Regions from separate parts of the Lysinibacillus sp. CD3-6 genome, predicted to be linked through region 1. Evidence: riboswitches for the same ligand, from Rfam matches in the RefSeq annotation. Region 1 holds a riboswitch; each other region holds the start of a gene.

Region 1 (2,274 bases):
ACATCAACTTTCAATTGCTTCTACACTGCCGTACTTAATTGATTATAAAAATGATTACGGAAGCATCATTAAGGGGTTTGATGCAAATCGCGAACAATTTATGAAAGCTTCCAATAAAAAATTTATTTCGTTTAAAGAAGGCTTATCATCACTGATTGATCGCCTTGAAGAAACATTAACGGAAGTAGAAATTATTAAAGGTGTAGCAACAACAAGTGTAAAGAAACATGAAGGGCAATATACAATTACTTTGGCTAATAATAGAAAGCTTGAGGCTAATCACGTTGTATTAGCGCTACCGAATGATGCGGTGCAAAGCTTATTACAGGACCCATCATTGGATCGTTACTTTAAAGAATTTACGACAGCTTCTGCCATAACAATTTACTTAGGCTTTGATGTACCAGATGCAGTGTTACCAGCAGATGGAACGGGCTTTATTGTATCGCATAATTCAAATGTGCAATGCAATGCGGCAACGTGGACAAGCCGAAAATGGAAGCATACATCTACTAATAGTAAATTACTTGTACGACTGTTTTATAAGAGCATTAATCCTGCGTACGAAAAATTACGAAAGATGACAGATGAAGAACTAGCAGCTGTCGCATTAGAAGATGTGAAGAAAAGTTTAGGTATTGATGAAAAGCCAACTGTTGTTAATGTTGCAAAGTGGATCGACCAAATGCCGAAATACGATTTAGCACATCATGAAGCATTGAAGGGCTTAACAGCTGAACTTGCAGAAAAGTATCCCAATTTATCGATAGCAGGTTGCTCTTATTTTGGAGTAGGTATTGGTGCTTGTATTCAAAATGGTAAAAAAATAGGCGAAGAGCTTGCAGAAAAACTAGTATAGTAGTGAAATAAATACGAAAATAGGTATTTTTCTGGAGAAATCTCCTTTGTTAAGTGAAATAGTCTTGACTCTATCGCCTGTAAACGATATGATTCTTTTAATTATTTGAAAAATTCATACTACATTCTTATCGAGAGAAGCCGAGGGACTGGCCCAATGAAGCTTCAGCAACCAACTCATGTCAGGTGCTAAATCCAGAAGACCTTATTGGTCGAAGATGAGAAGGAAAAACAATTACGATTCGTTAAAGCCTTCTTTTTTGTAAAAGAAGGCTTTTTATATTTTGGGAAAAAGGAAAGTGAGGCTTACGTTTATGGGATTGCTAGAAAAGTTAAAAACACATGTGTTAACTGCAGATGGTGCTATTGGTACTGTTTTATATGGCTACGGCTTGGAGTACTGCCATGAAGAAATGAATGTACAGAAACCAGAATTAATTGAAAAAATTCATAGAGAATATATTGCTGCTGGTGCAGATGTAATTCAAACAAATACTTATGGGGCTAATGCTATTAAATTAGCACGCTACGGCTTAGAATCGCGAGTGCAGCAGTTTAATGAAGCAGCGATCACGATTGCTAAACGTGCTGCAGCAGATGGTGGACAATTTGTGTTAGGCACAATTGGGGGCATCCGCGGTATTCGTAAAAGTGATGCTACGTTAGAGGAAATTTTAACGACAGTTGAAGAGCAAGCTAATGTGTTACTTGCAGGCAATCCAGACGGCCTTTTACTTGAAACGTATTATGATTTCGAAGAGTTAAGCGCAACGTTGAAAATGTTACGTGCCAAAACAAAGCTACCAATTATTGCGCAGGTGTCAATGCATGAACCTGGCGTGTTACAAAATGGAATGGCATTAAATTATGCATTGCACGAGCTTGAGATGCTTGGTGCAGATGTAGTTGGCGTAAATTGCCGTTTAGGTCCGCATCATACCATTCAAGCATTCGAAGGTGTTGAACTTCCTGAAAAAGCATTTATGTCTGCCTATCCAAATGCATCATTGCTAGATTTAGAGGATGGGCGTGTCGTATATGAATCAGAAGCAGATTATTTTGGTCGAGCAGCGGTTGCACTAGTTGACCAAGGTGTTCGTTTAATAGGTGGCTGCTGTGGCACAACACCAAAGCACATTGCGGCAGCGAAAAAATATTTAGAAGAGTTAACACCTATTGAAGAAAAGTTAGCTAAGCCAGAAAAAGTGGAGATTGTACGAGAAGCAGAGCCTGCAACATATGAGCCGTTACATGAAAAGGTGAAACGTGAGCGCTCAGTTATCGTGGAGTTAGATACACCAAGGCATTTAGAGATTGATGGCTTTATTCAAGGGGCGAAAAAATTATATGAAGCAGGCGCTGATGTAGTGATGATGGCAGATAACTCACTTGCATCGCCACGCATTAGTAATGTGG
Region 2 (2,274 bases), 880 kb from region 1:
CCTGTGTTTTGTGCTAACTGTAGCAGTTATCGCTTAGGCTCAATCACTTCCTTTATGCGGCTTTTTTAAAGGCAGATGTTACTTTCGGTTCCGTTCCGTTGAATAGTCTTTTAATATTTTCGATATGCAAGATGAACGCTATGCATAAAAGGAGAATAGAAATGATCGTTGGGCCGATGCCAGGTATCCATAAATAGGTAGCTGTACAAAATACAATATAAAATTCTAACACACCGACAATTAAATAGTTTGTTGCTAAAGATAAAATCACAAATAAGATAAGTGCACATAATGCAATTTTCCAATCGACGGCAAGTAAAATTCCGATAATGGAGGCAGTTCCTTTGCCACCTTTGAAGCCCATATGGAAAGGGAAGTTATGCCCTAAAATAACACTAGCAGCCATTGTATAGATTAAGAGCCACATTTGTACTTCAGTGAATTGTGATGCATTAGAAGATAAGTAGTAAATAGCACAGAGAATAGCACCAACGCCTTTACCAATATCAATTAGGGCCACTAATATGCCGTATTTCCAGCCAAGAGACAGCGTTGCATTTGAAGCACCAGCATTGCCATGACCAGTCTTTTTTAAATCTACACCTGATAGAAATTGTGCCACTTTAGAGCCGTGAATACAGCCAATGAAATAACCAATTATTATAATAATAAAAAATACCATGGCTTTTTCCATAAAAAATGCTCCTTTCATTTTATATTCTTTATATAGTGTATGTGCTCTTATTACGTAAATTAGCAGACAGAAGTTTCAGAAAAAAATAAATTTTACTGTTGACAGAAAAAAAGTCTATGTTTATACTGTGTAACAACGATGGAAATTGAATCACATACTCTTATCAAGAGCGGCGGAGGGAATAGGCCCTACGATGCCCGGCAACCAGTGAGTGACGAACTTGCTAAGGTGCTAATTCCTACAGATTCTTACTTGGATCTGGCAGATAAGGGGAGGAAAACTTGCAACCGCAACCCTCTTCTTAACTGAAGAGGGTTTTTGTTTTCTACACATAAATCCTCCTCATCTCCGGTACCATCGTAAAACCATTAAGGAGGAAGAAAATATGTCGAATTTCAAACCAGAAACATTACTATTACACGGTGGTCAAGAGCCTGACCCAGTAACAGGCTCCCGAACTGTACCAGTGTATCGTTCAACAGCTTTCGTATTTAAAGACACTGCTCATGCGCAACGTCTTTTTGCATTAGAAGAAGCGGGCAATATTTACACACGTATTACAAACCCAACTGTAGATGTTTTTGAAAAACGCGTCGCATTATTGGAAGGCGGGACAGCAGCAGTAGCACTTTCATCAGGTGCAGCAGCTATCGCATTTTCAATTTTAAATCTTGCAGGAGCAGGGGATGAAATTGTAGCAGCAAGCTCTTTATACGGAGGAACATATAACTTATTAGCAAATACACTACCAAACTACGGTATTAAAACAATTTTCGTAGATGAAACAAATCCTGAGAACTTCCGATCTGCGATCAATGAAAACACAAAAGCGGTGTTCGCTGAAATTTACGGCAATCCAAGCTTAAAGGTTTTAGATGTAGAAGCAGTAGCAAATATTGCGCATGAAAATGGACTGCCATTAATTATCGATAGCACATTTGCCTCACCATACGGCGCAACGCCAATTGACTTTGGTGCAGATATCGTTGTTCACTCCGCGACAAAATGGATTGGTGGACATGGAACAACTTTAGGTGGCGTAGTTGTAGATGCGGGGAAATTTGATTGGACACAAGGAAGATTCCCTAGATTTACAGAGCCAGACACTTCTTATCATGGATTAAGATATGGTATTGATACAGCAGCGGCTGCATTTGCAACAAAACTGCGCGTGCAATTACTACGAGATTTTGGTCCAACATTAAGTGCGGATGCTGCCTTTAACTTACTACAAGGTTTAGAAACGCTTCATTTGCGTATTCCTAAACATAATGAAAATGCATTAGCAGTCGCTGAATATTTACGTAACCACCCATCTGTGGAATATGTGAATTATAATGGATTAGAGGATTTTGCGTCGCATGATTTAGCAAAAAAATACTTGAAAAATGGCTTCGGTTCAGTGCTTACATTTGGCATAAAAGGTGGACGAGAAGCAGGGCGTCAGCTAATAGACAGCGTAAAATTATTCTCACACGTAGCCAACGTTGGAGATGCAAAATCATTAATTATTCACCCAGCATCAACAACACATCAGCAACTATCTGCTGAGGAATTAATCCAAACTGGCGTATCCGAGT
Region 3 (2,274 bases), 560 kb from region 1:
ATGCCGAAAATAGATTTTTTCATTTCACCAGCATATTCAGTACCACCGATTAGGATGATTTTCTTTTCAAGTGATACAATAATGAAAGTTTCAGAAGATGTACCATCGATAGCTGGATCCGCTTTAAAGTTAGGAGCTGAAATAACTGTGAATTCAGCAACATGAGAAGCTAATTCTTCTTGTGTTGGACGGATAAATAATTGATGGGCGAAAAGATTGTGCCAAGCATATTCATTGATTACTTGGATGCTTAATTGTGAATCTTTGTCAGCACCAGCAAAACCTTTGAATACGAATAATTCGTCACGTTCTTTTAAGTATTTAACTACTTTTACATATAAGTTATCGAACACTTCCGAAGAAATTGGTTGGTTTACTTTACCCCAGTCAATTTTATCTTTTGTGCTTTCTTCTTCTACCGTATATTTATCTTTAGGTGAACGACCAGTGTATTTGCCAGTTTCTGCACGAACTGCGCCATCTACTGTTAACATTGCCTCACCACGAGATGTAGCTTTTTCCGCTAATTGTGGTACTGAAAGTTGAACGTTAATGTTCCCACCGTTTAATAATTCCTTCAGTTCGTTTGCAATTTCTACTGAATTCATCGATTAAATACCATCCTTTTTTATAATATTCCCTTGAGTTTGAGGGAGTTTTTCTTAATTTCAAAAATAGTATAACACAATTGCTTTAATAATCTATACTAATTCAAAAATTATTTTCGTGTTTTAAATAACTTTCAACAAAAAGTCATAAAATAATTGACAACGTTCGACCTTTTACGTAAGATGAGGAATTGAACGGATACTCTTATCCCGAGCTGGTGGAGGGTCAGGCCCTGTGAAACCCGGCAACCTGCATGAACTATTTCACGACATGCGCTGGTGCCAACCTGATGCAAGGGGAAAACCCTTGAACGATAAGAGTGAAAGGTTACGAAGTCATTATTCCTTTCCTCATGTAAAGACGTGAGAAAAGGATTTTTTTTATTTTCATAATGAATGTAAAGGTAAGTATATACAATTCTTTCCTTATTATAATGACGGATCTTTCGAAATCCTCATGTTAAAAGCAACAACGGCTTGAAAGTTCTATCCTTCAGGAGCGAACTTGACATGGGTAATGAGTACCGTATTAATTTCGCAAATGCTATTTGTAAGAGTAATAGGAGGAAAACCAAATGACAAACCGTCGATTGTTTACATCAGAGAGTGTAACAGAAGGACATCCTGACAAAATTTGTGACCAAATTTCGGATGCCATTTTAGATGCCATTTTAAAAGAAGATCCAAATGCACGTGTAGCGTGTGAAACAACTGTAACGACAGGATTAGTACTAGTAGCAGGAGAAATTACTACTTCTACTTATGTAGATATTAAAGGTATCGTGCGTGATACTGTAGCAGAAATCGGCTACACACGCGGTAAATATGGCTTTGATGCTGAAAACTTAGCAGTACTAGTAGCAATTGGTGAACAATCACCAGACATTGCCCAAGGTGTAGACCAAGCATTAGAAGCGCGTGAAGGTTCTATGACTGATGCAGATATTGAAGCAATTGGTGCAGGTGACCAAGGATTAATGTTTGGTTACGCTTGTAACGAAACACCTGAATTAATGCCTTTACCAATTAGTTTAGCGCATAAATTAGCTCGTCGTTTAACAGAAGTTCGTAAATCAGGTGAACTAGCATATTTACGTCCAGACGGTAAAACACAGGTGACAATTGAGTATGATGAACACAACATCCCAGTACGTGTCGATACGATTGTTATTTCAACACAGCATGATGAAGAAGCGACATTAGAGCAAATTCAATCAGATTTAAAAGAGTTAGTAATAGCTCCTGTAGTACCTAGTGAGCTATTAGATGCTCAAACAAAATATTTCATTAACCCAACAGGTCGTTTTGTTATTGGTGGACCTAAAGGAGATGCTGGTCTTACAGGACGTAAAATCATCGTTGATACATACGGTGGCTATGCACGTCATGGTGGTGGAGCATTCTCTGGTAAGGATGCTACAAAAGTGGACCGTTCTGCTGCATATGCAGCGCGTTATGTAGCTAAAAACATTGTTGCTGCAGGTTTAGCAGAACGTGCTGAAGTACAACTTGCTTATGCCATTGGTGTAGCACAACCCGTATCAATCGCAGTAGATACATTTGGTACAGGAAAAGTAAGCGAAAGCGATATCGTAAAATGGGTTCGCGATCTATTTGATCTACGTCCAGCAGGCATTATTAAAATGCTTGATCTACGTCGCCCAAT

What was found. A riboswitch is a leader RNA that binds a small molecule or an ion and turns the genes downstream of it on or off. The one in region 1 is predicted to bind S-adenosylmethionine.
Region 2: another riboswitch for S-adenosylmethionine. It lies ahead of FH508_RS01760 (O-acetylhomoserine aminocarboxypropyltransferase/cysteine synthase family protein); the one in region 1 lies ahead of FH508_RS21280 (bifunctional homocysteine S-methyltransferase/methylenetetrahydrofolate reductase).
Region 3: another riboswitch for S-adenosylmethionine. It lies ahead of metK (methionine adenosyltransferase); the one in region 1 lies ahead of FH508_RS21280 (bifunctional homocysteine S-methyltransferase/methylenetetrahydrofolate reductase).

The regions. Positions count from the first base shown of each region.
Region 1 covers NZ_CP085880.1:4,293,238-4,295,511, reverse strand. The annotation lists gene FH508_RS21285 (protoporphyrinogen oxidase) at 1-859, shown strand, start outside; SAM riboswitch class I at 984-1,083, shown strand; gene FH508_RS21280 (bifunctional homocysteine S-methyltransferase/methylenetetrahydrofolate reductase) at 1,173-2,274, shown strand, end outside.
Region 2 covers NZ_CP085880.1:364,574-366,847, forward strand. The annotation lists gene FH508_RS01755 (glycerol-3-phosphate acyltransferase) at 53-694, opposite strand; SAM riboswitch class I at 852-966, shown strand; gene FH508_RS01760 (O-acetylhomoserine aminocarboxypropyltransferase/cysteine synthase family protein) at 1,080-2,274, shown strand, end outside.
Region 3 covers NZ_CP085880.1:3,735,244-3,737,517, reverse strand. The annotation lists gene pckA (phosphoenolpyruvate carboxykinase (ATP)) at 1-608, opposite strand, end outside; SAM riboswitch class I at 811-929, shown strand; gene metK (methionine adenosyltransferase) at 1,184-2,274, shown strand, end outside.